Regions from separate parts of the Gracilibacillus saliphilus genome, predicted to be linked through region 1. Evidence: riboswitches for the same ligand, from Rfam matches in the RefSeq annotation. Region 1 holds a riboswitch; each other region holds the start of a gene.
The links. Region 1 has a riboswitch for thiamine pyrophosphate ahead of tenA (thiaminase II). Riboswitches for the same ligand answer to the same signal wherever they lie in the genome.

Region 1 (8,380 bases):
ATGTCAATATTGCCACAATCCAGATACTTGGACGAGAGGTGATGGAAAGAATATAACGGTAGAAGAATTAGTTGCAGATATTCAATCATACTTGCCTTTCTTTCAATCCTCAGGGGGAGGAGTTACGGTTAGTGGTGGTGAACCTTTGTTGCAAGTGGACTTTTTGACAGCTCTTTTTACTGAATTAAAGAAACTCGGAGTTCATACAACCATTGATAGTTGTGGAGGGTGCTTCTCCACTTCTCCATACTTTCTTGAAAAGCTTGATAAGTTAATCCAAGTAACAGATTTAGTTCTATTAGATTTAAAACATATTGATTTGGTAAAACACCAAGCATTAACTGGTATGTCCAATCAGCATATTTTGCGATTCGCACAATACCTTGATCAAAGAAGGTTACCTGTTTGGATCAGACATGTATTAGTCCCGACGATAAGTGATGATGATGAAGCATTGAAAAGGTTGGCAGCATTTATCGGGACGTTGTCCAATGTCGATAAGATTGAAGTGTTACCTTATCATAAACTAGGTATATACAAATGGAAAGAGCTAGGGTTGGATTATCCACTTCAAGGAATAGAGCCACCATCACAAGAAAGAGTAGTGAATGCAGAAAAAATATTAAAGACAGCTTTACAAACAGAAAAATTTCTCCATTCCAGTTAAATAGAATGTTTAATAATTGAAGGAAAAGGAATAGTATTGGTAGAATAAATAATATAGAACAAGCAAGCGTTCTAATTTAATCTAAAGGAGTGGATAGAGTGAGTAACAAATTATTTACATCCAAAGCAACTGCACAAGGTGGCCGTGATGGTCATGTCAAATCAGATGACGGTTTAATTGACTTAAACCTAGTAAATCCAGCGGGTGATGGTGATGGAACAGGCTCTAATCCAGAACAATTATTTGCTGCAGGTTATGCTGCATGCTACGATGGTGCCTTGAACTTAATGGCATCCAAACAAAAGAAGGATATTGAATCTGCTATTACGGCAGAAGTTAGCTTAATAAAAGACGAAGCTGACGGTGGATTCAAAATTGGTGTAGTACTTAATGTAGAAATTAAAGGTGTATCACAAGAAGAAGCAGAAGAACTTGCTAAACAAGCACACGACTTCTGCCCATACTCTAAAGCTACAAGAGGAAATATTGACGTAGAATTAAATACAACAGCTGTATAATAAGAAAAGCGCAGAGCGCCCGCCTAGTTTCTGGGCGCTTTGAGTGGACAAATAACTAAATATTATACTTTCTTGTCGTAATATAGAAAGAGCACGGTGTTATTGATACACCGTGCTCCTTTTATTATGAACGATTTTTAAAGTAATCTGAAAAAGCCTGGAAGAACTCTATTCCTTGGTACAACCAAACACTCACTGCTGCAAAGGAAAATAGGCCAATCATAAAGAATCTGAACCACATGTTCATACCTCCTTCAATTTATTTTGGTGGAAGGGGCACAAATGTGATCAGATAGTTAGATTGATAAAATACCGCAAGTAGATAATGTCGAGTTACAAATGCTTGTTGAAGAGAGTAAAGGATTGTAAATAGTAGTAATGCTCCAATCATTACTTGCCCTTCATTTAAAATACCTTTGTCTGCTGTTGAATCATGATGATCTGCATCATAATAATAAGTAGCATGTAGTTCATCGTTTAATTCGATGTTGAATGTTAGATCAGCTTGATAATTGGATAATGAGATTAAGTGAGAAATGGTTAACATCATCATGACAAGAATGAGGGATTTTCTCATATACTCAACCATCTCCCTTTTTCTATTCATTTATTCAGTATATACCTGATCAACAGACCAGTAAAGTGACTTTCCTCATAATTTACAATTCTTTTAATATCGGACAAAAACGTTCGTAATGAAAAAATTCACAAATGAATTATAATACTTTCTTGTTTCTGCTGGCCCCTAAACCAAAAACAGTCATGATTAATGTAACAAATAGTATCGTCATAATAGAAGGCTGCCAATGGTTGGTAATGTCAAAAATAAGTCCAATGACTATCGGTCCAATCGATGCTAATAGGTAACCAAAAGATTGTGCCATTCCTGATAATTCAGCAGCTTGTCTTGCATTAGTAGTCCTTAGACCGAGCAAGGCTAAAGCCAAGCTTATGCTAGCTCCTAACATCATGCCAATTAGTGTAATCGCAATAGTAGTCCCTATGATACCAGGTTCAAAATATAGCATGCTATAACCGATAATGCCTGACATCCCAAAAACGGCAACGACAGGTTGTTGGTTTTTCAGCTTACCTGCAATAACAGGAGTAAAGAAAGTAGCAGGCAAACTGATGAATTGCATGTATGCTACATACCATCCAGCAACTGACCCTGAGAAATCATTGGAAATCAATATTTCAGCTAACCATGAAATCGTTACATAAAATAAGAAAGATTGTAATCCCATAAAAAGCGTGACTTGCCAGGCAACAGGTGAACGCAATAATTGAACAGTGCTCGGTTCGTATAGTTCCTTATCTTCTTTAATGGGCGCTTTGTTCATCGCGATAAGCCAGACAACTATACCGATAATCACGAGTAAACTCCAGCTAGCTAATGACCATTGCCATCCAAGTCCAGCAGTTGTTGTAAGTGGTACACTGAAACCTGAGGCTAATGCGGCGAAAATGGACATCGATGTTGTATAAACACCTGTCATTAAACCGATTTTCTCAGGGAAATTACTTTTAATGAGACTTGGTAAAATAACATTAATGATCGCAATACCGACACCGATTAATATGGTACCGACAAATAATAAGGTAATGGATGCTGTGGAGCGGATCCAAATACCAATCAATAATGTGATAAGTCCATATAGTAATGCTTTTTCATTAGTAGTCCGATTGGCAATCCTCGGTGCTATGGGTGACATAAAGCCAAAGGCGATGAGCGGCAAGCTGGTTAAAAAGCCTGCACTCCAATTGCTGATCGATAATTCTTCACGGATGATGCCAATGATAGGACCGACTGAAGTGATTGCGGGTCTTAAATTAAAGGCTAACAGAATAATGCCAATGATAAAAAGAATCGTATAATGCTTTTTTGTTAAGTGTGGACCTTTTTCCATTTTTTCACCTTATTTCTATGTTTTTATTAACAAATGTCATACAAAATATGCTAAAATAAGTAAGAAACTATTAGTAAAATTCGCATTATAATAGAATAACATACATAAAGTAAGACTTCCATTAGTGGGGGTCTTATGGATGGTTCGCACCGTGGATCAATCACAAGTGGAAGTTAACTATGATGAAAGAAGGTCTACAATGGAGAATAAGGTCGTTAAAGAATTACTATCATGGTTGAAGGCGTTGTTGGTTGCTGTTATTATTGTGCTTCTGTGTCGGCACTTTTTGATTACTCCTTCCGTTGTGAAAGGCGAATCGATGATGCCAAATTTAGAAAATGGCGACCGGATTATTTTGAGTAAGATCAGTAGTATTGATCGCTTTGATGAAATTGCCTTCAAAGCACCGGATTCAAATGATAATTATGTTAAGAGAATAATAGGTTTTCCCGGTGATACGATTGAAATGAAAGATGACAACTTATATATTAATGGGAAGCTCTATGAAGAGACGTATCTTGATGACTCGAAAGCAGCACTGACTGATGGCCAGAAGCTAACAAATGATTTTACTTTAAAAGAATTAACTGGTAAGGAACAAGTTCCTGAAGGGAAAATATTTGTTTTAGGTGATAATCGGAGAGTTAGTAAAGATAGTCGAGAATTTGGCTTTGTAGATGAAGATGCTGTTATTGGAGATGTTAAAATGCGTATATGGCCAATTGAATCATTTGGAATCATTAAATAGGTAAGGCTAAACTTGACAATTTACCGTATCCGTGTTTTATTGGTAATAACTTCATAATAGAAATTCCGCTAGGGGTGCTGCATGAGCAGCTGAGATAAGAATGTATTTCTTGATCCCTTTGAACCTGAACTGGTTAAGACCAGCGTAGGAAAGTGGAGTCGGATGGTGTGTGAACGACATACACCTCATTTTTGATATGGACTATTCAAAAGCCGCTCCGCTACCCGCGAGCGGCTTTTTATTATGAAAATATATATTTTCTGGAGGCAGGAGAAATGACATTTAGTCAAGAATTGCGTGTAGCGGCAGATGATATTTACCAAGGTATTTTTGAACACCCTTTTGTAGTTGGAATTGGAGAAGGAAATTTGCACAAAGAAGCGATCATTCATTATGTGAAAGCAGATTTTGAGTATCTCAATGCTTTTATGAACATCTATGGTATCGCCATCGCCAAAAGCAACACTAGAGAAGATATGACATATTTCTATGAAAAGATCGGTTTTATCCTGAATAGTGAAATTCATCCACATCATAATTTATGTCAGGTTGCAGGTGTTGGTTACGATGAGTTGCAAGGATACCCTTTACCACCGACAGCAAATCATTATGTAGCCCATATGAAAAGTGTCGCACAACAAGGAAGTATCGGGGAATTAATCGCAGCATTGTTACCTTGTCCCTGGACATATTTAGAGATCGGACATTACTTAAAAGAAAAGTATCAACCAACGGAAGAACATCCTTTTTATGAGTGGATTACATTTTACGCTAAGGAAGATACAGCATCAGTGACAACGGAACTGTGTGAGCGTTTAGATAAATGGGCAGAACAAGTTGGAGAAGAAGAGAAACAGAAAGCTAAATTAGCTTTTATTAAAAGCTGTCAGCTAGAGTATTTATTCTGGGAAATGGCTTATCAGGTGGAAGAATGGCCGTTTTCATTTGCTGGAAAGGGGAAGCAACATGCATAAAGTAGCGTCAGCACTCACAATAGCTGGAACAGATCCTTCAGGTGGTGCAGGAATTCAAGCGGATTTAAAAGTATTCCAAGAACAGGAAGTTTACGGAATGAGTGTGATTACTTCCCTCGTAGCGCAAAACACGCTAGGTGTTCAGGATGTACAGCATTTAAGCATTGATTTTATTGAAAAACAATTAGATGCCGTTTTAACGGATATTCCACCACAAGCAATGAAGACAGGAATGATCGCTACTGTTGATATGATGGAATTAATAGCTAAAAAATTAGCAAATACGGATATTCCTTACGTGATTGATCCAGTTATGGTGGCCAAAAGTGGTGATTCATTAATGGATGAGAAATCAAGACAGGTCATTCGCAATACGTTGATTCCGCATGCTACAGTGGTGACGCCAAATGTACCAGAAGCAGAAATTCTAGTAGGTTTCGATATTCACGATAATCAAGATGCAGAAAAAGCAGCGAAAGTAATTGTTAATGATCTTGGTGCGAAGGCTGCGGTTGTCAAAGGTGGTCATTTAGAAGGAGCAGCAGTAGACGTTCTATATGACGGTGAAGATTTCTACTATCTAAAAGCTGACCGTTTTGAAACGAAGCATACACATGGTACAGGTTGTACATTTTCGGCTGCGATAACTGCCGAATTGGCAAAAGGTAAGCAGATAAAAGACGCGGTAGTTATTGGTAAGGACTTTATTACTGATGCTATTCAATACCCTCTCGAATTAGGTAGTGGGCATGGTCCGACTAACCATTGGGGCTACAGGCTAAAAAGTTTACCTGGACAAAGGGAGGTATCTAAGTGAGCCATTTAATTGAAGAAGTGAGAAAGCAGCAACCATTGATTCATAATATCACCAATCAAGTCGTCATGAACTTTACAGCAAATGGATTATATGCTGTCGGTGCAGCCCCAGTGATGGCTAATGCTAAAGAAGAAGTAGAAGAAATGGCGCAAATGGCAAGTAGCCTCGTTTTAAATATTGGTACATTGACAACGGAACAAATTGATGCGATGATTTTGGCCGGTAAAGCTGCCAATCAAGCAGGGGTTCCCGTTGTATTAGACCCGGTTGGTGTAGGTGCGACTACTTTCCGTACAAACTCAGCTAAACGTATCTTGCAAGAAGTCAACGTAACATGTATTAGAGGTAATGCTGGAGAGATTGCCAACTTAGCGGGCGTAGAGACCGAAGTTCGTGGTGTCGATGGTTCAAGTGATATCGATATTCAACAGTTAGCCAACTTGGCTTTTAATACATTACAGGCACCCTTAGTGATTACAGGGGAAGAAGACGTGGTTATTAATCGGGATACGCAAATTAGTGTCTCTAACGGACATCCCCTCCTAACTAAAGTTACCGGTACAGGATGTCTGTTGTCAGCTGTTATTGCGGCCTTCTTAGCGGTGAGTGATAATGTTGTGGAAGCAGCAACAGATGCGCTTAGCTATTATGGAGTAGCTGCAGAAAATGCCGCAGATCAGCAGGGATTTCCGGGCAGTTTTCAAGTAGCGTTTCTGGATCAATTGTCTGCAGTGGATGGAGAAATAGTCAACAAGAAAAAACAAATAACTAGGAGTTCCTAAATGATGAAACGTGATTTATTGCAAGTATATTTTATTCTTGGAAGTAATAATACGGTACAAGATCCTTTATATGTATTGGAAGAAGCATTGAAAGGCGGTATCACCCTTTTCCAATTTCGTGAAAAAGGACATGGTGCGTTAACAGGGCAAGACAAAAAGCGATTAGCCATAGAGATGAAAAAGCTTTGTCATCAATACGATGTCCCTTTTTTAATAAATGATGATGTAGATTTAGCATTGGAAATAGAAGCTGATGGTGTTCATGTTGGTCAAGAGGATATGTCCATACAGGAAGTAAAAAAAATAGTGCCTTCAGATTGGCTCGTTGGTGTGTCATCAACAAATGTTCAGGAAGCAGTACAGGCAAAAAATGATGGAGCTGACTATATTGGCGTAGGTCCTATTTTTAGCACCAATACCAAAGCTGATGCTAAAAAACCAATCGGAGCAGAAGGATTACAAGAAATCAGGGATAACGTAGGAGATCTGCCGATTGTGGCAATTGGTGGTATTCAATTAGGACATGTGATCGAACTGATGCGGGCTGGAGCTAATGGTGTTTCGATCATTTCGGCAATTAGTCAATCTCCGAATCCCGAGAGTACTGCAGCAACTTTCTACAAACATACGAATTATTTTTCTAAAGAGCAATAATTCGATAATGTAGGGTTAGATTTGATACACTAATATTATCATACTAAAAGGAGGTAGTATTGTGCGTCTTGAAAATAAGAAAGTTATTGCTCTAGTGGACGAGGATTTTGAAGATCTGGAATTATGGTACCCTGTGTTACGTTTACGTGAAGAAGGTGCAACAGTAAATCTTGTAGGGAAAGAGGCTAACCAAAAATATATTGGTAAGTATGGTGTTCCAGCAGAGTCTGAATATGCCTTTTCTGATATTAATGTAGAAGATTATGACGGTATCCTTGTGCCAGGTGGATGGGCACCAGATAAATTAAGAAGATTTCCGGAAGTATTAGAGATGGTCCGTTATATGGATCAAGCGAAAAAACCAATTGGTCAAATTTGCCATGCAGGTTGGGTCTTGATTTCTGCGGGTATTTTACGCGGTAAGAAGGTAACAAGTACACCAGGCATCAAAGATGATATGACCAATGCAGGTGGATTATGGAGTGACGAACCGGTTGTAACAGATGGACACCTTATCTCTAGCCGCCGTCCACCAGATTTACCTCCATATGTGAAAGCATACGCTGACTATTTAGCTAATCAGTAATCAAACTTGATCTTACAGGGATTTCCTTGTAAGATTTTTTTGTAGTATCCACCTTTATACGATGTATTTATATGACAAAGGACAATTGTATTTCTTATTGTTGAATAAAGTATAAAAGTTGGGTGCTTGTCTAGCTCCGATCGCCCAGAAACTAGGCGACTTCGCGAATCGCCCTACGATAAGTCATCATCGGTTCGTAAACTCACCGTGATTCCTTTATCTCAGTTGATTCTGAAGCCGCTACGTTTCTAAACGGGCGCTCTGCGCTTTTCTTAAATATTGAATAGGAGATTTGATACATGGATATTGTATGGTGGATATTAATTATCGTTATGTTTGTGTTGGCATTTGTGGGGATTATTTTCCCGATTATACCATCCGTATTGGTAATTTGGATTGGTTTCTTGATATATCAATTTGCACTGACGGCTGAGAATATTGGTTGGATCTTTTGGGTAGCAATGGCTGTTTTGACATTACTGTTGATATTTTCCGATATCATTGCCAATAGCTATTTTGTGAAGAAATTCGGTGGCAGCAAAGCAGGTGAGCGGTTGGCTGCTCTTGGGGTGATTGTTGGCTCATTTATTATCCCGCCATTCGGTATTATTATTGTTCCGTTTATATTAGTTGTTATAACGGAAATGATTCAGAAAAAAACGACACAAGATGCCTTCAGAGCTGCGCTTGGCTCGTTGATTGGCTTTCTTAGTGGAACCTTTGC
Region 2 (8,380 bases), on a different contig from region 1:
TGTATATGTAAATGGAATACAGATTGGCCAGCCGCTTCCTCGTTATTATTTAGTATATTTATTCCTGCAGGTTGAAATGTTTCTTTTAAGGCATTTGCAATTTGCGGTATACGTGCAAACAATTTTGCAGCGATCGTCTCGTCTGTTTCATATATGTTTTTAGTATGATTTTTAGGTATGACTAGCGTATGCCCTTTCGTCACTTGACTAATGTCAAGGAATGCGTAAACATCTTCGTCCTCATAGACTTTTGCCGAAGGGATGTCACCTGCTACAATTTTGCAAAAAATACAATCATCATGCGTTTCCATATCGTTCGCTCCTTCAATTTACAAGTCTTTTCCTCATTATGCAATAACCTTATACGTTGTGTCTAGATCTTTAGCACTAAAATTAAGTCTGTTTTTCAATGCTATATTCTTTCTTCATATTATACATTATTTTCATGATTCTTTAAAATGCTAAGGGGTAAAAAAATAGCAGGAATGCTACAAAACGACATATCGTTTCATAGCACATCCTGCATGAAGGGGGGAATTTTAACTTTAACCTTGAACCGGGGAAGATTCTTTTCGGATAAAGTATGTGATAATCAAATTTAGAAACAATGATTTTTAATTGTTGAAAGGATCGATATAACACTTTTTCTTTACCCCTTCCTTCATAGCTTGTACCGTTTTTTTTTCTTTATACAAATAAAATTTGGTATAATGATTAGGAAATGGAAATACATATAAGGAAGTGAAAAGGAAAGGACGTTGAATAGATGGAGCCTTTATTACATATAAAAGATCTTGAAGGTGGATACACACATAAAAATGTACTGCATGGTATTTCATTTGATGTGAAACCAAATGAAATTGTTGGATTGATCGGATTAAACGGAGCGGGAAAAAGTACGACGATAAAGCATGTAATTGGCTTAATGCAAGCTAAAAAAGGAACTGTCTCGATTAAAGGGAAGACATTCCAGGAAGAACCAGAAAGCTACAGGCAACATTTTTCTTATATTCCGGAAATGCCTGTTTTATATGATGAATTAACATTAGAAGAACACTTGCGTTTAACTGCTATGGCATATGATATACCAGAAGAGGTTTATCAGGCCCGTGTCACACCTTTGTTAAGAGAGTTTCGCTTAGACAAGAAGTTGAAATTGTTTCCGATCCATTTTTCTAAAGGGATGAGACAAAAAGTGATGATTATGTGTGCATTTTTGGTTGAGCCTGATTTATATATTGTGGACGAGCCTTTTGTCGGATTAGATCCACTTGGGATTCAATCCTATCTACAATTAATGAACCAGATGAAAGAGCAAGGTGCTGGTGTATTAATGTCGACACATATTTTAGCAACCGCAGAACGTTATTGTGACCGTTTTGTTATTTTACATGATGGTATCATTCGGGCAAAAGGGACGTTGGAGGAATTAAGAAAGTCCTTTGACCGTCCACAAGCTACGTTAGATGACCTGTATATTCAATTAACGAAGGAAGCCGATCAATATGCTTAATTCCCATCAGTTATTTGTTGAACGTTTGTCTGCACATATGAAGGAGTTAAGCAGATATTTGCGTTATATACTGACAGAACATCTTGCGATTGCCATGGTGTTTATTGTCGGTGCTCTGTCTGTTTATTATCAGCAGTTTTTAGAGAACATTCCTGATTACTTTCCGTCTACTTGGGTGATTGCAATCGTGTTAGGTGTGGTCACTGCACACAGCCCGATTCAAACATTGTTGAAAAGGGCAGATATCGTCTTTTTGATTCCTGCTGAATCACAACTTTCCGGATATTTCGTTCGAGCTTTACTCTATAGTTTTGTCTCACAGCTTTACTTATTCGTATTAGCAATCGCTGCTGTTGCACCATTATATATGACTGTTTTTCCTGAAAACTCGTCATTTGGTCTATTGTTTATTGTATTGCTGGTGATAAAAGTTTGGAGTCTAGTGGCGAATTGGTGGATGTTACGTGTGCGGGATAAGAACTTTAGGATGATGGACAAGGTTGTAAGGTTTGCGTTGATTATAACGTTAGTTTATTTCTTTCTTGTCCAAGAGATGATCTTTTTAGCTGTGATTACTGCGTTACTTATCGTTCTTTTTGTTACGAACTATCAGACAGCTAGAAAACAGCGTGCATTAAATTGGGACTTGTTAATAGAAAGTGATTATATGCGGATGCGTTCTTTTTATAAGTTAGCCAATATGTTTACGGAAGTGCCACATATGGAAATGCCAGTAAAAAAACGTCACTGGCTTGCACGCTTGTTGACTGATTCGATCCCTTTCCAACAGATACAGGCATATCCTTATTTGTATCGCTTAACAACCATTAGAAGTGGAGAATATTTAGGTATATATGTAAGGTTGCTTGTCATTGGTGGTTTACTGATTTATTTCGTTCCCAATCCATGGCTGAAACTTATTTTTGCTTTATTATTTATGTATATGATCTTTTTGCAGGTGATCCCGTTATGGAAACACCATGCAACATTAGTATGGTTAGATCTGTATCCAATTGGAATTAGTGAACGGGAACAAGCTTTTATTAAATGGATGCAGCAGCTAATGATATTTGCAGGTGTAATATTTGTCCTATTGCTTATTGTAATAGGGGAATGGTTAATGGGAGGAGTAATGGCACTTGCTACTTTGTTATTTAGTGGTATGGTGATTCCGAACTATTTTCAGAAAAAAATGGCTCAAAAAAAATAAAATGGATCAGACACTCCATAGGTCTAACTTATGGAGTGTTTTTTATGTGAAGTTTGGGAAAGAGTTGAATTTATTTCTGTTATCATATATACTGTTTTAGGTAAAAAATACCAAATATCAATCACATTTCGTCTTTGCTAAAAGAGGAAAAAATAAATGAGTGTAGACAAAGGTTTTAGCAGAGAAAGGGGATATTTCATTTGCAAAATATTAAAAAGATAATATTATTACTAATTATTCCATTGGCTCTGATCGGTTGTAATCAAGAGTCAATAAACTTTGAAGATGCTAACTTAGAAGCAGCGGTTGAAGCAGAGTTAGGTGATTCATTCTCAGAAGAAGAAGCAGAGAATGTGACGGAATTAAATTTAACAGACGCCGACATTTCCAATTTGGAAGGTTTGCAGCAGTTTTCTTCTTTGGAATCCATTTCGTTGCAAGATAATCAAGTGGAAGATTTTTCGGTATTACAAGAGTTAGAACAGTTAGAGTTTGTAAATGTAGTAGGTAATCCTTTGGAGGCAGGTCAAGATCAATTAGATGAGCTCGCGGATGAAGGTATTGAGGTTATCCAAACGGTTGGCAGAGCAGATGGCCCAGGTGGATTCTTGTGGAAAGTGGAAGATGAAAATACGGAAGTATATTTACAAGGAACGATTCATGCAGGTGTAGCAGATTTTTATCCTTTGCATGAAGAAATAGAAAAGGCGTATTTAAAAGCGGATGTGGTTGTTCCTGAGGTTGATATAACGAATGTTGATCAATCGGAAATGCAACAAATAAATATGTCGTTAGGGACTTATCAAGATGGTTCGACAGTCAAAGATCATATTTCAGTCAGGTGATGTCTATTCAGATATGGAAGAGACGCTAAGTCAGTTTGGTATCCCGATAGAAGCGGTTGAATTTTACAAACCATGGATATTAGCAAATACGATTCAGCAGCTCATGACACAACAGTTAGGCTATACCCAAGGGGTTGATCAATATTTTCTGAATAAAGCAGCGGATGATGGCAAAGAAATAATTGATCTAGAAACCGCAGAAGAGCAACTGGAAATCTTTGCAGATACATCTGAAGAATATCAAGAGGCAATGTTGGCATCTTCCTTAGTAACTGTGATTGAGTATCAACAGCAAATGGAGAAACTGTTTGAAACGTATGAGCAAGGTGATGAAGAAGAATTGCTTGAAGTATTGTCTGAAGAAGAGGGTAGTTCTTCGGAAATGCAAGAAGAAAACGAAGCATTTATGAAAGCAATCAATGATGACAGAAATCAGAATATGGCAGAGCAAATCGTTCGCTTTCTAGAAGAGGATGAAGCAGATACATATTTTGTGATGGTAGGTAGTCTTCATTTATTACAAGAGCCTCATATTCGTTCGATTTTGGAGGAAGAAGGATACACAGCCGAACGGATTCACTAAGTAAATAAGGATCGATACCACCTTTCTTGAATATCAAGTTCTGCTCCTTGGATAACGCGTGCTCTTCCGTGGATATTAAGCTCTGCTCCTTGGATAACCCATGTTCTTCCTAGGATATTTGCCTTTATCCACGGAGGAATGATATTTTTCCAAGGAACAGCAACAATTATCTAAACTAAAAACGTGAGCATCAAAAATAAAATGATGGTCACGTTTTGTTGTAACTTGAAAAACTTCTTTATTAACTTATTCATTTACATTCAACGTAGCAGCTATTAATGTTTTGGCTGCTATTTTCATTGCTCGCTCATCAAAGTTAAACAGAGGGTGATGGTGTGGCACGAAGCCATTTTCGATTTGGGCTCCTGTAAAGAAATAAGCACCAGGTTTTTCTTCTAAATAGTAGGCAAAGTCTTCACCTGTCATACTAGGTACAATCATTTCAGCCTTCTCTACTTCTTTCACTTGTTCGGCAGCAGCTAATACTTTTTCAGCATGCTCGGCATGGTTGACAACGGGTCTATATCCGTAGGCATAATCAAAATCATAGGATACATCATAGCCAATACATGTGCCTTTTATCACTTTTTCGATTTCCTCTTTTATAAAATGTTGCACGTCCTGATTAAAGGTGCGTACCGTTCCATCAATCATCGCTACATCTGGAATAACATTGTACGCATCACCTGCATGAAATTGCCCGATCGATAGGACGACTGTTTCTAATGGATCAATCCGTCTTGAAACAATTTGCTGTAGATTCGTTACAAGTTGTGAACCGACTACAATCGGATCTTTCGTTTGGTGTGGCATTGCTCCATGGCCACCTTTTCCTTTTATTTCAATGGTGAAGTGATCTGCTGCTGCCATAAAGTTTCCTCTTGATGTCTGAACGATTCCATATGGGGTATTGGTCCAAAGGTGTGTACCGTAAACAACATCAACATTCTCCAGTACTCCTGCTTCAATCATCGGCTTAGCACCACCAGGGGCAAGCTCTTCTGCATGTTGATGGATAAACACAACGGTACCCGCCAGTTCATTTTGATATTTCTTAAGTACTTTAGCTACAGCAAGTAATGTCGTCGTGTGTCCGTCGTGTCCACAGGCATGCATCACACCGTCGTTTTTGGACTTATAAGGCAAATCTTTTTCATCTTGAATAGGTAGTGCATCAAAGTCCGCGCGCAATGCCACGGTTTTACCAGGTTTAGCTCCTTTTAAAGTGGCTACAACACCATTTCCACCGACATTTGCTTGATATGGAATATCTAATATTTTATATTGCTCCTGAATAAACGCAGCTGTTTTATATTCTTGAAAGGAAAGCTCAGGATATTGATGTAAAAACCTGCGCATTTCCACCATTTCATCGTACAAACCATCAATTTCCTCAAATAAAGTATCCCTCATATCCTCACCTCACAGAAGCTTTTCTTTCTATTATATCATAGATTACTAGCATTTCCTTTTTATAGGAATCAGGAAAAGGGACAAAAAAACAACCTCCTGGTTAGTGGAAGTTGTTTTTTCTATATATGAAAAAAAGGGGTTAACGAGTTATTGAAAGCTCTTATCTGACAAAAGTCGTTCTGTTTCTTCTTTATGGCTTGTTTCATCTGCAATAATATCTTCTAATTTCACAACAAGTTCGGTTAAACCAAGCTCATCTGCCTGTTGTTTTCTTTCTTCATAGCGCTCAATCGTTTCTGTTTCAGCTTTAAGTGTAGCTTCTAACATGGCTTGAACGTCTGTTAATTGTTCAACTTTTGCTGGTGTTGTAGTTGGTGTACCACCTAATGTTTTAATTTTGTCAGATAAGTATAAAGCATGTCCGATCTCATCATTTATTTCATCTTCAAAAAAAGGTTTTAAGAAAGAACGATATAATCCTGAAACAACAGATGCATGATACGTATACATGATTGTTGCCGCATATTCATTTGCTAAATCTTCATTTAATCCATCAATTAATGCTTGTAATTTTTCATCTTTTTGTGCCATTGCTTTCAACATCCTTTCTATTGATCATCTCTATTATATATCTACCCTTAAGTGAAAATGATTAAACATAAAAATGGAAAATTTTTTATTGGCGATTATGCCATACTATGTTATCCTTTTCATATAAGAAAAAATAATACGTAAGAACACTAGGGGAGCCATTTGGCTGAGACGAATCTTCGGACCCTTTGAACCTGATCTGGTTAACACCAGCGGAGGGAAGTGGTAGAAAAGCAACCAAATTGTAGCTTTTGATACATACCACTCGTCCATGCTGGATGGGTGGTTTTTCTATTTTCACTTCCTCTAAATAAAGGAGTAGAAACAATGCATGGAATACACCTTATTTCAAATGGGAGATTAACAGAACAACATTTGCAGCTTGTATCGGAACAGATTGCTCACATAAATTATATTCATCTACGAGAAAAGACCAAAACGGCGAAAGAAATCTTGGAAATGATTGATTTTTTGATAGAAGCTGGTGTTCCTGCTGAACGGATCATTATCAATGACCGTGTAGATGTAGCGTCGATAAAAAAATGCTGTGGCGTACAGCTTGCCTATCATAGTATTCCGGTTGCTGATGTGAAGCACTCCTTCCCGGCACTCCGTATCGGTAAGTCCGTCCATTCCTTGGAAGAAGCCATTACGGAAGAACATAATGGTGCAGATTTTCTAATCTATGGGCATATTTTTTCAAGTAACTCTAAACCTGGACTCGAACCAAGAGGCATTACCGCGTTAGCTGATGTCATCAAAAACGTTTCTATTCCTGTCATCGCAATTGGCGGGATTACGGAACAAAATATGAACCAAGTACAAGAGGTGGGGGCTAGTGGTGTTGCGATTATGTCAGGGGTATGGGATGCCGAAGATCCTACCGAAGCAATAAAGTGTTATCGTCAAGTGTTCGACGCGAGGAAGGAGGAACAGTGTGAATAAATTATATGATCAGATCATTGTTGGCGGTGGAGTAATGGGAGCTTCGATTGCCTATCAGTTAAGTAAAAGAGGTTACAAGGTGTTGCTGTTAGAAGAAAATAAAATTGCTGCAGAGGCATCCAGTGCAGCAGCTGGCATGCTCGGTGTGCAAATGGAGTTTGAGCAGGATTCACCGTTATTTCAATTTGCTAAAGAAAGCAGGGAATTATACCCTGATTTAGCGGAAGAACTGATGCAAGGAAGTGGTATGGACATTCAATTAATCGAAAAAGGTGCCTTAAAGCTTGTCTATCATCAAGATGAGCTGGATACGTTAAAACGAATTGCTAGCTTTCAAACAGAACAAGGAGCAGAGGCAAAGGTGATCTCACCAGGGAGTATCCCGGAAAAAGAAATGACAACCGATTTTTATGCAGCTCTTTATTGTCCAAGAGAAGGGCAAGTATCAGCTCCTCACGTAACGAATGGCTTTGCGAAGGCTGCTGAACATAAAGGTGCGGTCATAATGGAACAGACGAAGGTAGACGATCTCATCATCGAAAACGGTAAAGTGACAGGTGTGAAGACAGATAAAAAAACGTATACTGCTGACAGGATCATTATCACTTGTGGATTTAAGAGCTCACATTTTTCTCGGTACATGCAAGAACTCACACCTGTAAAAGGAGAATGTCTGTCTGTTGTGACAAAAAAGCCTCTGATTCAATCAACGATCTTTACAGAAGGCTGTTACCTTGTTCCGAAAAGAGGTAACCGGATCATTATTGGCGCCACATCGAAGCCAAATCAAACGGATAAAGAGGTGAAAGTAGCAAGTGTCCTGCATTTGTTATCACGTGCCAAACAGATACTCCCTGCATTAAACCAGGCAACGATAGAGAAGGTTTGGGCGGGTATACGTCCCTTAACGAAAGACGGTTTTCCTTATTTAGGCGAAGTACCAGATGTATCAGGATTATATGTTGCAACAGGACATTATCGTAATGGTATATTACTGGCGCCTAAAACTGCTTTATTTATGGCAGATATGATCGAAGGAAAATCAGTCGATCCAATCTATTTAGATACATTTTCCTTGAGAAGAGAAAGCCTTCTATCTGTTTAAAGTGAAGGCTCACAAAAGGAGGGTTGATTTTGGAGATTATCGTAAATGGTGATCCATTAGAAGTTAGTGAAGGGATCACCAATATTGAAGAGTTAATCCAAGAATTACGTTTGGAGAAGAAATCATTAATTGTCGAGCATAATCAAACCATTTTAAAAAAGGAAAAACATAAAGA
Region 3 (8,380 bases), on a different contig from region 1:
CTGAGCTGATAATGTTCCAACAATGCTTCAATTCCGGTTGCTTTGTTTACCCCTTCTACCATTACTTCTACGTTATGATGAGAAGAGGATGAAGTGGTAAAATTCGTTTCACTTTTCATCTTCTTCAGCTCTTCAATCCATACTTTCATTTTTTCATGGTCTTTTGTAAAGCAGTACATTTTCGCATACTTCTGTTCTGGTAAATGGTCATGCCAATGAATATCCTGCTCGATTGCGGCTTCTCTTTCCAGCCATTCATTGATTCCTACTTCATCAGGCTTGTCTCCGCTGATCATGGACTCCATATATCCTCGATCCGCTTTTAAGGAAAGTCGCTCCCCGTCATTGGGATGTACCTCATAATAAATACGGTGAGTTCTTGCAGATTCTATAACTTTATCCACAAGTTCTGTGGATAAGCTATGTTCTAACAGTTTTTCTCCAGCAACATATGTAATCATACCATTTGCTGTAACAAAGCCGTCCAATTCTAAGTCAGATGGTGCAGAGTCAAACACTTCATTATAAGAACGACCTGTCACGATAAACACTCGTATTCCTGTTTTTCTTATCTTTTGAATAATGTCGAGTGTGTTTTCCGTTAATTGATTGTAATTATTCAGCAATGTGCCATCCATATCTAAACAAATTGCTTTTGGTGAAAATGTCATGTTACGGTCCCCCTTTAAACTAGCCGATAACTAGTATAGCACATGAGCTATAAGCTCACCATCGACTAATACCGATGAATGAGCTTAGACTCACTTATCTATTTTTGTTTCTAAAGGAAGAAGATTGGCTTCGATTTCGTCGCGCTTATCTTCCAGAAATGGTGGCAGGGCAATGCTTTCCCCTAGGTGTTCAACTTTTTCATCTGTATCAAATCCTGGCCCATCTGTCGCTAGTTCAATCAATATACCATTAGGTTCACGAAAATATAACGATTGAAAATAATATCGATCGACAAGCCCTGAGTTTGGCAATCGTTCCTTAGTAATTCTCTTATGCCAGTGTTCAAGTTCTTGATAATCGGCTACACGAAATGCGACATGATGTACACTCCCCCTTCCAGGACGCTCCTTTTGTAATTCCGGGCGAACTTCGATATGCACTTCTGCACCTGTACCACCTTCGCCTGTTTCAAACACTTGTATGTTTGCTTGGTCATCAGAACTAGTGTAGGACCCTGCATCACGGAATCCAAGTACCCCTGATAAAATTCTTTTAGTTGGTGCTAAATCTGGGACAGTAAATCGAACAGGTCCCAATCCCGTAATACCATATTCCTTTGGTACTGAACTTTTATCCCATGGTTTACCTGCTGCTACCCCTTTGTTATTTTCGTCAGATACGAGAACAAGACGCTGTCCTTCATGATCTTGAAAAGGTAATATTTTACGCCCGAATTTTTCTCCAATTCCGTCGTGGACAACATCATTATCGTCCAAGCGATCTTCCCAGTAATGTAACGCCTCATCACTAGTAACCCTTAAAGAAGTATAAGATATACTATTATTACCTGGATACGTATGACCCGCATTCGTTATTTCAAAAAAGGTTAAATCTGTTCCAGGTCGTCCGATTTCATCTGCGTAAAATAAATGATACATACTTGGATCATCCTGATTTACTGTTTTTTTAACTAAGCGCAATCCTAAAACATCTGTATAAAAATGATAATTGTCTTTAGCACTAGCTGTAATAGCTGACACATGGTGAATTCCTTTAAGTTCCATAAGATGCCTCCTTCATTATTGTTAAAATCATTATAAACCTTTTACTATCTCGATTTCAAAGTAATGACATCTTGACAATTAGCTTTTTTTTGCTACAATCTTGGTAATTACATAAGTGTTATCACTACTAGGGGTGCTTGTTTTGTACAAGCTGAGAAAAAAGCATTTACAGCTTTTTAACTCTAAGAACCTGATCTGGTTTATACCAGCGGAGGGAAGTAGCTAAACTATTTGCATGGTATAGCCAGGTTCTGATTAGGAATCTGGTTTTTTTACTTAGTGATGCACTTTCTATTTTTATAGGAGGATTTGCATGAATCGTACGTTATTATTAACCACTATGGCTGTTTTTATTGCGATCGGTACATTAGGTTCCCAATTTTTATGGTTTCCAACCGGAATTGCCAAAGCATATCCTGTACAACATGCCGTTAATGTGATGGCAGCTGTAACTCTTGGTCCTGTTCCCGCTGTTATCATAGCTGTTACTATCGGGCTTTTACGTAATTTATTAGGAATAGGAACTTTGCTTGCATTTCCAGGTGGTATGATTGGAGCATTACTTGCTGGTTATTTATATCGATGGACGAGAAAAAGAGTCATGGCAGGATTAGGAGAAATAATCGGTACTGGTGTGATAGGTGCTTTACTATCTGTTCCATTTGCCAAATTATTGATGGGAAGTTCAGTTGGCGCTCTAGCATTTTTACCAGGATTCCTTGTTAGCAGTGTAACAGGAGCTATTATCGGTCTCTTGATTTTATCTAAAATAAAACATACTACTTTGATGCAACAACCCGTTTCGAGTAAGTAAGCAAAAGTGAAAATGGTTAACCGAGCTTTAAGATTCGTTACTTATAAGGTCGATCCATTAGAAAAAAGAAAGCGACCACTTCCAAAATGGTCGCTTTCTTTAATCTTTTGCAAAAAAGGCTTCTGCTTTTTCTAAATATAATTCTTGATCTGGAGTAAGATCATACTCCTCTTCAATTGCATCTACCGGACATACTGCTTTACATGCTCCACAATCGATACAAATATCTGGATCTATATAAAATTGATCTGGTCCTTCAACAATACAGTCTACCGGACACACTGTTGTACATTCGCCAGATTTTTCTGTTTCACATGGTTCTGTTATTACAAATGCCATCTTGCATCCTCCTAGATGTTTATCTATCTGTTATTTACGATACATCATGTTCGACTAAAATTGCAAGTGTCCGATAAGAAAAGCGCAAAGCGTCCGCTTAAAACAAGAGTGAATCTAACAATTAGAATAAGAGGTTTTCCGCGTAAGAAGTTAGCCTGTGATAGTCCCGTACCTCTTTTAAAGAGATAGCTTTTTTATTATGCAGTTGTTTATTGCGAAATGGGACTTGTTTATTGCGAAACATTGCTTCTTTATTGCGAAACACTGCTTCTTTATAATCAAAAAACGTTGATCAACCATTGCATTTTAAAAAATAGAAGAGTAAGTTCTCTCGTCCTCATTAAACAAGAACCCACTTCATTTAGAAACGGGTTCTTATTTTAAAAATTATCGCTTATTAAATTCGTCCGGGTCTGGACCGACACGCTCTTCTTTATTCATATCTTGAATTAATTTCATTTCCTCTTCTGTTAATTCAAAATCAAATACATCTGCATTATCTTGAATACGATGTTGTTTTACTGATTTCGGAATAGTCACAACCTCTTGTTGTAGATCCCACCGCAAAATAACTTGAGCTGTTGATTTACCATGACGTTTCGCAATATCTGTTAATGTTGGATCATCTAATATTTTCCCTTGTTTCAGTGGAGACCACGCCTCTAGCTGAATATTATGTTGTTTACAGAATTCATGTAAACTACGTTGTTGTAAATGTGGATGATATTCAACTTGGTTTACCATTGGTGCTACTTGAGCTTCACTGATCAAATCTTCTAAATGGTGCTCCTTAAAGTTACTTACACCGATCGCGCGGATTTTTCCATCGTTATATAATTTCTCCATCGCCTTCCAGGACTCTTTATATTTATTTAGTTCTGGAACTGGCCAATGAATTAAATATAAATCTAAATATTCCAGTCCCAATTTATTTAAACTTGTTTCGAAAGCTTGAAGAGTTTCTTCGTAACCTTGATCTCCATTCCAAAGCTTAGAAGTAATAAATAATTCTTCACGAGGAATACCAGAATCTTTGATTGCTTTTCCTACACCTTCTTCATTACCATAAACGGCTGCCGTATCAATACTTTTATAGCCGTGTTCTAGTGCCCACTTAACAGAATTATAAACTTCTTCTCCTTCTTCCACTAAGAAAACACCTAGACCAAACCATGGCATCTTTACACCATTATGTAGTGTAGTAGTTGCTTGCAAACTATTTACCATCTCAAATTCCTCCTTTGTTCATTGTCTATAATATCTTGCCACAATCTACAAAAAATGAAAAATGTTGTGCTCATAAGAAAAACCGGCAAATCCCGCCGGACCATTATTACTAAGGTAGTAATGATGAAATATTTGGACAGCTTGACCACCACTCCGGCTGCCCACTTCCCTTTCCGTGGGGTTTGCCCTTCAGCTAACTTTTTTGAGCAAAGCCCGCTCAAAAAAGTGGATCTTCAGGCCAAACAATTCCCACTGGAGTGAAAGCGGGCGGCCTTCGTTAAGTGCTGCTCTTCAAAACTAGCATGAAGTAACACAACTACTTTTATACTCACGGATAGCGATTTTCACTTTGTCCATTGTAAAAAAGTCAACCTATTACTTATCACAATAGTTGTTGCATCTCTCATAGCTGAGACTAATTACGGTGACTCCTGTGGGAATAGCTCGAGCCGAAAATCCACTTTGGAAAGTGATTTTTTTGCAAAGTTAGTTGAGGCCGTGCCCACGGAAAACAAAGTAATTAGTCGGAGCTTTGCAAATATACATCAAACATTTCAAAATAACTGCTTCGTTTAACACAGTTATTACACTTATTTTATACTTTCTTTACTTACAAGAATAGAACAGGGTGAATTTCTCGTGGTTCACCCTGTCCCTTTGTCCCAAATTTGATGGACTTTATAATGGCGATATTTCTGTTTAGGGATATTTTCGATAAAGTGAGTGGGCTTGCCGATTGTAAATAAAGCTAGTTGGTGCATCGCTCGCGTACAAGCTGTATAAAATAAGTTTCGTTCTAATTCATCATAAAAATTGTTATTAGATGCATCGGCAATGATAACCGCATCGAATTCAATTCCTTTAGCCAAGTAGGCAGGAATGACGACAATACCTTTTTCAAAAATGTGTGCTTCCTGTGTCATTAAATGAAGGTCGATACGATTTTTTAATCGCTCATATATGTCCACACATTCTTGCATCGTTTTTCCGATTAATGCAATGGTTTCATGGCCTTCTTGTTCATATTCGTTTATTTGATCGAGCACTTTCTCAATTAAAACATCACGTTGCTCCAATTCCATCACGACCGGTGTCTCTCCATCACGTTCAAACGGTTCAATTAGATCACCATTTGGCATAAATGATTTAGTGAATTCAACAATCGGTGCTGTCGAACGATAGCTTCTCGTCAATACGATTCTTTCATGTTTTTCCTGCCATTTCTCGGATAACAAAGTCTCTTCTCTTAATGCATGCGCATAAATCGCTTGATTTATATCACCTAACAAAGTCATGCGACTAACCGGGAACATCTTCTTCATCAATGCAAACTGAAACGGTGTATAGTCCTGCGCTTCATCGATAAACAAGTGTTGAATCGCACGCTGCGCATCAAATCCTAACAAGCTTTTTTCAAAATAAATATAAGCAGGTGCATCTTCCCATGTTAAATATCTGTGTTTTAAATAGTCTTCCGTAATTCTACATATTTCCTGCCACTGATTTGGAAGTGTAACTTCTTTATCTGCAATTCGCCCTTTGCTTGTAAACAACTGACGAAACGATTTAAGCGGATCAACAAACGCAAGTTGCTTTACTTTTTTTCGTAGTGGACGTAATCGCCAAGCAACTACTCGTTTGCGTAACATTTCCTCTTCACGGTCATAATCATCAAATGTATCTTCTGAAAATCGGTTTTCTTCTTGTAATGTTTGATGAACATCGACATAATCAGCCTTTTCCAATAGTTCACTTTCCTCTAATACCCAATCTTTTTCTCGTTCAATCTTCTCCAGCTTTTTCAATTGGTACAGAATCCAATTGGCTACTTTTTCTAAACGTTCTGGTATGGCTAAAGAACTTTCTGTTTGATAAAAGTATTTTTCAACCATTTGTTTTGGAATGACGGTTTGCCCTCTAAATGTGATATTACGAAAAACAAGTCCTTGATTAGCCAATCGGTCTAAAAAGCGATCAATTAGCTCTTTATAGTCTAAACTTGCTTTGTAATGCATAGCTTCAACTCTTGCCTCGTAATTTTCTGCTCTTTTTTGCAGATAATATTCCATTTGTTCGAAAGGTGTTTCCAATTGAAAGCTATCATCTAATTGACGGTGTAAATATTGATAAAAGGTCATCTGCTGCATATTATCTTCACCAAGCTCCGGCAGTACGGTTGCTACATAGCTGTTGAATAATGGATTTGGTGAAAATAGTACAATTTGCTCTGACGTTAATGTTTCGCGATAACGATACAATAAATAGGCTACACGCTGTAATGCTGCTGACGTTTTACCACTACCAGCAACACCTTGCACAATTAGCACTCTTGCTTTTTCATTCCGGATAATTTGGTTCTGTTCTTTTTGAATGGTTGAGACAATACTTTTCATTTTTGTGCTTGCCTGATTTCCTAGTACAGATTGTAGTAAATGATCACCAATTGTCAGCCCCGTGTCGAACATTCCCTGTAGTTCGCCATTACGAATCATATATTGTCGTTTTATCGTTATTTCCCCGGAAATATTTCCTTGAACGGTGTCATAACTTGCCGGACCTGGTGGATAATCATAGTACATGCTCGAAATAGGTGCTCTCCAGTCATATACTAGAAAATTCTCTTCCGCTTCATCCATCACAGAAGCCAAACCTATATAAATGGACTGTTCGTCGGTTTGCCCATCTTCTTGAAAGTCAATCCGTCCAAAATAAGGTTTATCCTTTAATCGGTGCAGGATGTCTAAACGTTCACTTACCTGTCCATGGCTTCTTTCACGTTCTGAGAGAAATTCAGCTTGCTGCTTAATACTCGCTTCTGTTTCAATTTTATCGTCCATTTCTTCTATATTAACTGTTACGTCTTCCCAAAAATCACGTCTGATATCAATGACATCTTCTTTTAAACCTTTGACTCTCGATTGTAAGGTTGTGATTTTCTTATCAATTTCTTCCACTACATCTGTTACTCTTTGCTTTTCCTGTTGCCATTCTTGATCTTCTCGCTCGTCTGCTGCCACTGATTCCACCTCCGTGACGTTGATTTTGTCATCTTTTTTATCGCGTCCGTAAGACACCTCACTTCATGCTTTTATGGACGCTAACACCCTGATAAGTTTCGCTATCCATCAGTGGGTTAAAACCACCCACTGATGGAAGTCTCACTTTATTATATTCCAACTAAACTTGTATCAATCATAAACAGTTTGTGTTGTGACTAGATTAGCATAAAAACCTTTTTCTTTCATTAATGATGAATGGGTACCTTTTTCAATTATTTTTCCTTCCTTTAGAACAAGTATCATATCAGCCTTCTCGATCGTATTCAAGCGATGCGCAATCACAAAACTAGTTTTCCCTTCCATTAATGTTTCTAATGCATCTGTTATTTTTAATTCGGTTATCGTATCAATGCTACTTGTCGCCTCATCTAAAATTAAAATCGACGGGTTAGCCAATATTGCTCTTGCAATTACAATTAGTTGCCGTTGACCCTGGCTTATTCCTTGTCCATTGCCTTCAAGCACCGTATCATATTGCTTTGGCAATTGTTCAATAAAAGTATGAGCATTTGCCATTTTCGCAGCTTCTTCCACTTCCTGATCCGTAGCATTTAACTTTCCGTACCTAATATTTTCTCTAATCGTCGTATCAAATAAATAAGAATCCTGTAACACCATACCTAATTGACTTCGAATACTTTTATTGGTTAGATTCTTCATCGAATAACCATCTAATAAAATATCTCCCGCTTGTTCTTCAAAAAATCTGGCCAACAAGGAAATGATCGTTGTTTTTCCCGCTCCTGTGGGGCCAACTAATGCTACCGTTTGACCTGGCTTTACATGAAAGGAAATATCGTGCAGAACATGTTCATCTGTATGGTAAGAAAATGAAACATCACGAAAGACCACATCTCCTTTTACCCTGTCAATATCTTGCTTTTTTTGGTTTGTTTCTTCCTGCTCCTGATCGATTACTTCAAATGCTCGCTCGGCACCTGCAACTGCAGACAGAATCGTATTAAATTGATTGGCTAAATCATTCAACGGACGAGTAAATTGGCGTGCATATGTCGTAAATGTTACGATAATCCCAATTGTAATAGCAGTGGAATTGGTAGCAAGGACTATCCAGCCACCAACTCCGACGATAATGGCAAAAGCAAAATTATTTAAGCCATTCATTAACTTCGGAATGAATCCAGAATAGACTTGAGCCCAATACCCTACTTTTCTTAATTGTTCATTATGTTTTCGATACTGCT
Region 4 (8,380 bases), on a different contig from region 1:
ACCATTAATAGTGGAATCATCGTTCTGATTTATCTTGGTTTGTTCCATTCTGTTCTTTTCTGGCTAGGAGATAATTTTACGTCGTTAAGCGTACTTTTGTCCTTAATCATTATTTCTTAATTTATCACGTTCATTTGATCCTTGTTCACGTACATCTTCTCTTAACTCTTTACCGTCATCTCTGAGTTTCTCGCGTAATTCAGTTCCTAAATCACGTGCAAAGCTTCGTAATTCTTCCCCAATATCCCTTGCTTTATCACGAAGATCATTTAATTCCAGATCGAAAGTATCTTCTAAATGATAGGATAAATTTATAAATCGATTCTGTTCAGTGTACGCTTTATTTACCATTTCATTTTGAATACTATATAATTCATTTACACGTTCATTTTGAGAAGTATAATAATTGTTTACATTTTCATTTTGCCATGAATACCATTCATTAATTAATCTTCGTTTTTCCTCATCAAAGTATCTTTTTAATTCTTGTTCGGTTCGCACAGTAGAGTACTCTCCATCACCAGCTTCTGCTACTTGTCTTAATTGCTGTTGACCTTCATCATCCACATCAAAACCAATGATATTTACAATTGCTTCTATATCAGATTGCGTTAATTCTTTTGCTGCTGATACTGGATCCCCGTCACATGTCTCCACACCATCGCTAACGACATAGACAATATTGTCATATCCTTGATTTTCACTTTGATTTAATGCTTCATTTGCCTTATGAATTGCATCTGCGAGAGGAGTCCAACCTGCTGGAGCAAAAGAATCAAGTGCTTCCCCAAATTCATCCTCATCATATGGACCCATTGGATATATTTCATCAATACTGTTACAGGATAACTCTTTATCACTATTATCTCCTGTTCCTTCGTGACCATAAATCGTTAAAGAAATATTTACATTATCAGGTAAGTCACTAACAAATGATTCTACTGCATCTTTAGCTAGTTCCATCTTTGTATTACCATTTATTTGTGCATTCATGCTACCGCTAGCATCAAAAAGTATAGAAACATTTAATGGTGTTAGTCCGGTCGAATCTGGGCTTTCAATATCACCGGGCTTCCCACTCGGTCCTTTGAAAGAGACGTCATAGTTGGTAAGCGATTCATAATAGGTACGATAATCCTCTCCTATTAAAGATAGCATTTGATCATAATATTGCTCTGGTTCTAAATTATCAGGAAACTGGTTAATAAGTTCCTGTACTTCACTTTCATTATAGTTATCTCCACTTAAAGGTGTAGACTCAAGGTCTAATAGCATACGCTCCTTGACATCAGCGTAATGATATGCGTCATAATTAAACTCATCGTCCGACTCATTCGTTCCTTCTTCCTCTTCAATGGTCTCTTCCTCTACAGGTTTCTCTTCTGTTACTTGCTCTGTACTTTCTTCTTGATTACATGCTATTAAAAAGAAAATAAACATAAAAATAAATATCCGAATGTATTCCCTCAAATTTAGTTAACCTCCCATAATATGTATTTACTGATTAATTTATAATATATCGTACTATCATTTATCAGTAAAGAGTACATGAGAGTTATTCGAAAGCTGACATATTCCTATTCACGAAAGTCTTTGTAATACTCCAGATATATCGTTCGGGAGCTAGATTACCAGAATACATCAAATAAATTTTTTGCTAAAAGTGAGAACGTTACGATAATAAATATAGCACGGACGTAACCACTCCCCCGACTAATAGCAAACCTTGCCCCAAAAACTGAACCTACAATACATGCAACAGCCATCGGAAATCCATATACATAGTTTACTTCACCTAAAAAGATAAACATGATTAATGCTGCAATATTACTTCCAAAGTTCAAAAACTTTGCGTTTCCTGCCGCTTTAATAAAATCCGCACCAATGATTAAAAAAGCAAATATAAGAAATGAGCCTGTACCTGGTCCAAGAAACCCATCATAAAAGCCAATTACAAAAATGGTAATGATAAATATGATAAGATTACGACTTGTTAGTTTCTTCTCTGCATAAATACTGCCCCAGTCTTTTTTGACCACAGTATAAAAAGCTACGACACCAAGCATGATCAGCATTAAGGGTTTTAAGACTTCAGGGTCAATCAAGTGTACTGTCCACGCCCCAATCATTGCCCCAATAAAAACTAGTGGAAATAACTTATAGATAGATGACAAATCTAGTTTTCCCGACTTTAAAAATACGAAGGCACTCGTAAAAGAACCCATCGTCCCTACCAGTTTATTCGTAGCAACAGCTGCTGATGGATTCATTCCATTTGATAACAATACCGGCAATGTGATAAGCCCACCACCGCCCGCAACAGAGTCGATGAAACCAGACAAAAATCCAAAAATGATCAAAATAAGTAATAAATAGATATCAAGTTCGGTCAATTTCTTGCCTTCTTTCCAATGGCTATGAAATAAATCACCTGCCAACTTTAAATTTTGCACCACACCATTATAACGATTTATTTCATATAAATAAATCTTCATTTTCATAGAAGGATGAACAAAATTGATTTTAAGGAAGATAGGTATCTGATCATTTATTTTCACGGAATGATTATTTGTTTACTTCACTTACTCACTTCTCGTTTTCAGACACTCTTCAGAAACATTTGTCCAGTTGATAGAATACTAGTTTGAAATAAGAAATCCCTGCTTATCATTTGTAAACTTCCATGTTAAGCAGGGTAATTTTATATATAATTAGTATTCTTTTCCATTGTAATTGACATGTACTTATTTAGCTCATCGTTTCTTAGTATTACACCAAGCCGGAATAAACGTTAACAATGTCTTCGTGAATTGAATCAACTCTTCTAGTTCTATTTTTTCATCAACTGCATGTGCTTCATGTAATTTACCTGGACCATAAATCGCGGTTGGTATACCTGCATCACTAAACCACCCAGCATCTGTCACAGTCTTCGACATACCAACAAAAGGCTTTTCCTGTTCGATATCCTGATGTGACTTTTGGAGAAGTTTAATGGCGGGATGCTCTGGATCAATCTCTGCAGAAGGAAAAATCTCACCACGATCTTCTATCATAGATTTTCCACCCCATTCAAAATGAAGCGGATTTTTCTCAAACCATAAGTCGTCTTTAAGTGATTGATGGAGATATTCCTCTACTTCTTGCGAAACAATGCGATAATCTTCATTAGGATAAAAATGAACCGTAATCCAAAGGCGACATTCATCCGCAACAAAAGCTGCATGACGTCCCCCTTCTATAACAGCCGGATTAATAGTAGTTGTACCTTTTTTAAAGCCAGGGTACTCCTTTGTCTCCACCCATTTCTTCTCTAAATTACGAAGGCTTTCGATGACCTTGGTCATTTTCTCAATCGCACTGGCATCCTCGCCTGTTTCATTTAATTCCGCACGCATTGCATCATGATAAACACGTTTACTTTTAACCGTAACCCAACCTGTGATTACACCACCTTGACCATGGATTTCACGATTACTGCCATCAACAACTAACGTAAAGTCAGCATTATATCCTTTTTCAATACAAGAAAGTGTTCCCGCTTCACCGACTTCCTCACCAATTACCGTCTGCAACTGCAAATCGCCTTTTAAGTCAATTCCTTCTTCATGTAATAGCTTAGTCGCAAACAAGGCACATGCAACAGCCCCTTTCATATCAGAAACCCCACGGCCATACAGATATTTACCTTTTTCAGTAAGAGAGAACGGAGGCACTGTCCAACTAGATTCATCTCCCACCTCCGCTACATCAATATGCCCGTTAATAATCAGGCTATTATATGTATCAGAGTCTGTTCCTTTCTTAATCCCGACAAGATTAGGATCATTCGGGAAGACATCCCATCGTTCAGTGTCAAAATCTAATTTTTCTAGATAATCCGCGATATACTTCTGAATGTCAGACGTATTTCTAGCAGGCGGACTAACGGTAGGAAAACCGATAAGGTCAGATAAAATATACTTTAATTCATCTTTTCTATCATCTACTAAATTGGTTAATGCTCTGTTCATTCGGCATTCACCGGCCAATCTTCTTTCTTTTCAACCATATCCCAAAACATATATTCAAATTGACTAGTCTTCACCACAATCTCTTCAAGTCTTGCTAATTCCTGCTCTGGCTTGCCTTCTGCAATTTGGTTCATTAATTGTTTCGTTTCTTCCGCTAATGCGGTAAATTCATTAGAACTATACATTTCTACCCAACTGCTGTAAAAATTATCGTCTAATGCACCTGGCCATTTAGCCAGTGATTTCCCAATAAAATTGTAACTCCACTCACACGCTAGTACCGATGCAACTACATTTTCCACCCCACCACGCTGAGACAAATTCAACATATAACTCGTATATGCGGTAGTAATCGCAGACGGTTCTGTAGATTCAAGCTCCTCTTTCGAAATACCGAATTCCGCAGCATAGTTACGGTGCAAATCCATTTCCACATCTAAGACACCATGTAGTAGCTTGGCAAAAGTCGCCATTTTCTCCAAGTCTTCTGCTTTTGAACTCCCAATCGCAAACAATCTTGCATAATCGATTAGATAAACATAATCTTGCTTTAGCCAATGCTTAAACTTTTCCTGTTCTAGTGTGCCGTCACCTAACCCCTTTACAAAAGGATGTTCTAGATATGAATTCCAAATCGGTTCCACTCTTTTCCATAGACGATCGGTAAACAATGTAGTCATTTTACACTCTCCTTGTTTAATGAATAGAAGTTGCCAGAGAAGTCATGAAAGTTGCCAGTAAATCCACCATAGTTGCCAGATAACTTGCGAAAGTTGCCAGTAAATTTTGAGATTACATAAGAAAAACCCATCACCAATGCAGGGAGATGGGTTAGTAATGTACAGACTAATCAAACAATCTATATAACTACCAATTCCACTTCCCTACGCTAGTTTTAACTAGATCAGGTTCAAAGGGTCGATTTCCTCTCTCAGCATCTACATGCTCCCCTAGCCGAATGGTTAAATTATTCAGTTTCCATTTTAGTATACTAACAAATATTTGGAAATGCAAACACGATTAGACATGGACTCACCAAAACTTATCCATAAGTTGTTCATAATCTAAATTGCCGTACTAGACTGTTTAATTTTTCTGCTAATTTAGCTAATTCCTCGGAATTGGATGATACTTCTTCCATGGAACTGCTTGCTTGTTGAGCAGATGCAGAAGTTTGCTCCACTCCTGCTGCAGATTGCTCTGATATCGAAGCTATTTCTTCAATTGAGCTATTGATTTCGTTACTCGAAGCTGACATATCTGAAAGATTTGTTGACACTTTTTTTATGCTAGTTACCATTTCGCTTATAGAACTATTAATTTGTTCAAAAGTTTTTCCTGTTTGTTTGATTTGGTTTGTACCTGCTTCTACCTCTCCATACCCTTCTTCTAACGATTGTGACACATTAGCAGATTCATTTTGGATATTGGAGACAATTCCTGTGATATCAGAAACAGAATCAGCTACTTGTTCGGCAAGCTTTCTCACTTCATCAGCTACAACAGCAAATCCTTTTCCATGTTCACCTGCACGTGCCGCTTCGATCGCAGCATTTAAAGCTAATAAATTGGTTTGCTCTGAAATATCTTTAATGACCGACACAAGCTTGGTAATCTCTTGGGACTGATCATCCAAACCACGGACTTTCTCTACAGCTTCTTGAACAATCGTATGAATCCGTTCCATTTGTTTCACAGAATACTTCATCATTCCACTGCCATCTTCTGTTCTATTTAGTACATTTGTAGATACTGATTGGATTTGTTCACCATTTTCATTTGCTTCGTAAACTTTTTGTACAAATTCGCTCATTTTACTAGATACATTGCCTGCAAGATTAGCTTGAGTTTCGGAACCAGACGCCAATTCCTGCATTGTGACAGCAATTTGTTCTGTTCCAGACTTCACCTCATTGGCAGATTGATTTAATTCTTCACTTTGTGCACTGACAGTATCAGAAACTTCAGAAACTTGTCGGATCATTCCTTTTAGATAGTCACTCATTTTATTGATAGAACTTGACAATTGCCCGATTTCATCATTTGCTTGGTAATCTAGCTGTTCTATTTGTAAGTTACCTTGTGCTATTTCATTGCTGACAGACACTACTTTGGATAGGTTACGTGAAATGGTCCGATTCACCAGACTAATGAGAATAATACTGATAATTAATGAAACTACGATCGCAATGAACAGTGACGTTAAGACCACCTTTTGACTTTCCTTTGCTCGACTGGAAACCTCCTCCATCTCGCTATGTAGTAACTCTTTTAGTTCATCTATATGTTCTACTGCTTGTAAGCGTAGTTCTTTGGCATTTTCTGCTCGACTAGCTGCCAAATTTTCGTTTCCACTGTTTATGTATGAAACAACTTCCTCAAACTCATTATTAAATGATTTATCTAAGACAGCCGCTTGCTGATATAATTCTTTCTGCTCGTTGGTTTCCATACTTTCTTCTAATTCGGCATTTAACGCTGCTATTTGATCTTTAGACTCATTAAATTCATCAATTATTTCAGATGATGGATTTTCCATATATTGATAAAAATTGACTGCCTTAGCACGAAGCAACGACGCCATTTCTGTAGCATTGACTGCATTCATTTCACTTTCTTCCATCGATTGTATGTCCGATCTAATATTGTTTAGTAAGACACCTACTATGACTGTTGAAATGATAAACAACATCAATACTACACTTAAAATAAATCCGTATTTTCTTCCAATTTTGATATTTTTAAACCTCAACCTGTCTAACCACCGCTTTTGCATAATTATCCCCCTGTAGATAGCCAACTTAATATTGATTAAGTTTTTATGACTATATTATCATTACTTTTGGCATGATTCCACTTATTGGTTCTGATAAAAAGGAATCACAAATATGATATTTTCTGAATCAATATATCTACTTTTATAACTGAATGTTGATGGGAGTTGATAGTATTTCGCGAAAGTTGATAGTAAATTAAATTGTCCGTGTACTAATAACAATGGCAACATGCAGGATGATGGGTTAGTTTTATTTCTCAGCTAGATAAAACCTTGCAACACAATAATAGATTGTTCCAAAGAGAAAGAGCATGACTATAATCCAACTCGCAATGCCCGAGTAATCCCCGTTTAACATGAATTCACTTGTTAGATTAACAAAAACTATGGCTATCATGACAATATATAAATTTCTTAAGTATTTCATTTTTTCTTCGTCTCTCCTTTCGTTTGTAAAATTATAGATACAAGAACCCTCTACAATAGGAACTACTTACAATTCACTATCAAAATCTAAAATTTACTTTTCCTTAATCCACCTAAAGTATTTAAGACCAAATGAGTCGCAATTATAGATAAAAGATATGCGATCATAGGGTCTTGCGTTCCTAATACAAAAGTCAAAGAAAAAAATAATAGTGTAGCTATACAAAAAAGAATTATTAGATATAAAACAATACTCACCATAGTGATCATACTTAGCCTCCGTTAACAGTTGACATTGACTCTATCATCTTAACATAATATTCCAAAACTCACCTTCAATGTCGTTAGAATTTCATTAAAGAAAATGCGAGAAACAGTTAGCGAATCAAGAGTCTAGTTTCGATGTTGTTGTTCACAGGACGAGATCGAAGTTAGAAAATAAAATCTGTTTCTTAGTATTGCTTATCTAATGCCGATTTCGAGAACGGTTATGCTATACCGAAAAACAGCTATTAAAAATAAATTGCTTTTCAGATAATTCCATGATATTCTGTAAATATTTTGACGAACCATGTCGCCGAAATAATCTGATATTGAGCATTTATCTGATATTGATTAAAATAACGGAGGTTTAATATGTCATCACGAAGTTCATTAAGTGTCGTTACAGTAGGGTTTATGTTGTTTGCCCTATTTTTTGGCGCTGGAAATTTAATCTTTCCAGCACAATTAGGTCAAGCTGCTGGTGATAATTTACTTACTGCCAACATAGGATTCATCATAACTGGGGTTGGATTGCCTGTACTTGCTGTATTAGCATTAGGCATTTCAGGTAAAAGTAATTTGCAGTCACTTGCAAGTCAGGTTCATCCATTGTACGGTCTTATTTTTACGGTTGCATTGTATTTAACAATTGGACCAATGTTCGCATTGCCAAGAACAAATACTGTTGCTTATGAAATAGGGATCATGCCGTTTCTAGAGAACCAATCAATCAATTGGGCGTTGCCTGTCTTTACCATTATTTTCTTTGGATTATCGTTATACTTCTCATTACAGGCAAAAAAACTCGTGGATATTATCGGAAAGGTACTAACACCACTTTTATTGATTGTTATTGCGATATTAATCTTGGCTGCCTTTTTTAATCCTATTGGTACGATTC

Region 2: linked by a shared signal. The riboswitch ahead of tenI (thiazole tautomerase TenI) and the one ahead of tenA (thiaminase II) in region 1 are both predicted to bind thiamine pyrophosphate.
Region 3: linked by a shared signal. The riboswitch ahead of thiW (energy coupling factor transporter S component ThiW) and the one ahead of tenA (thiaminase II) in region 1 are both predicted to bind thiamine pyrophosphate.
Region 4: linked by a shared signal. The riboswitch ahead of tenA (thiaminase II) and the one ahead of tenA (thiaminase II) in region 1 are both predicted to bind thiamine pyrophosphate.

Annotation. Positions count from the first base shown of each region.
Region 1 is NZ_WJEB01000031.1:17,526-25,905, forward strand. It holds gene pflA (pyruvate formate-lyase-activating protein) at 1-667, shown strand, start outside; gene GHT08_RS17065 (organic hydroperoxide resistance protein) at 766-1,185, shown strand; gene GHT08_RS17070 (hypothetical protein) at 1,445-1,762, opposite strand; gene GHT08_RS17075 (CynX/NimT family MFS transporter) at 1,902-3,095, opposite strand; gene lepB (signal peptidase I) at 3,295-3,843, shown strand; TPP riboswitch at 3,904-4,011, shown strand; gene tenA (thiaminase II) at 4,119-4,817, shown strand; gene thiD (bifunctional hydroxymethylpyrimidine kinase/phosphomethylpyrimidine kinase) at 4,810-5,634, shown strand; gene thiM (hydroxyethylthiazole kinase) at 5,631-6,416, shown strand; gene thiE (thiamine phosphate synthase) at 6,417-7,070, shown strand; gene GHT08_RS17105 (type 1 glutamine amidotransferase domain-containing protein) at 7,132-7,656, shown strand; gene GHT08_RS17110 (DUF456 domain-containing protein) at 7,956-8,380, shown strand, end outside.
Region 2 is NZ_WJEB01000038.1:27,906-36,285, reverse strand. It holds gene GHT08_RS18845 (HIT family protein) at 1-311, opposite strand, end outside; gene GHT08_RS18840 (ABC transporter ATP-binding protein) at 767-1,513, shown strand; gene GHT08_RS18835 (ABC transporter permease) at 1,506-2,723, shown strand; gene GHT08_RS22435 (TraB/GumN family protein) at 2,924-3,568, shown strand; gene GHT08_RS18825 (TraB/GumN family protein) at 3,531-4,151, shown strand; gene GHT08_RS18820 (M20 metallopeptidase family protein) at 4,398-5,564, opposite strand; gene GHT08_RS18815 (ferritin-like domain-containing protein) at 5,712-6,155, opposite strand; TPP riboswitch at 6,297-6,393, shown strand; gene tenI (thiazole tautomerase TenI) at 6,483-7,100, shown strand; gene thiO (glycine oxidase ThiO) at 7,093-8,205, shown strand; gene thiS (sulfur carrier protein ThiS) at 8,235-8,380, shown strand, end outside.
Region 3 is NZ_WJEB01000002.1:143,804-152,183, reverse strand. It holds gene GHT08_RS04950 (Cof-type HAD-IIB family hydrolase) at 1-671, opposite strand, end outside; gene GHT08_RS04945 (ring-cleaving dioxygenase) at 762-1,736, opposite strand; TPP riboswitch at 1,856-1,970, shown strand; gene thiW (energy coupling factor transporter S component ThiW) at 2,050-2,550, shown strand; gene GHT08_RS04935 (indolepyruvate ferredoxin oxidoreductase subunit alpha) at 2,650-2,889, opposite strand; gene GHT08_RS04930 (aldo/keto reductase) at 3,277-4,116, opposite strand; gene helD (RNA polymerase recycling motor HelD) at 4,761-7,133, opposite strand; gene GHT08_RS04920 (ABC transporter ATP-binding protein) at 7,305-8,380, opposite strand, start outside.
Region 4 is NZ_WJEB01000012.1:32,347-40,726, reverse strand. It holds gene GHT08_RS11025 (vWA domain-containing protein) at 103-1,470, opposite strand; gene GHT08_RS11020 (TSUP family transporter) at 1,629-2,393, opposite strand; gene GHT08_RS11015 (acetylornithine deacetylase) at 2,754-4,013, opposite strand; gene tenA (thiaminase II) at 4,010-4,693, opposite strand; TPP riboswitch at 4,878-4,975, opposite strand; gene GHT08_RS11005 (methyl-accepting chemotaxis protein) at 5,071-6,789, opposite strand; gene brnQ (branched-chain amino acid transport system II carrier protein) at 7,852-8,380, shown strand, end outside.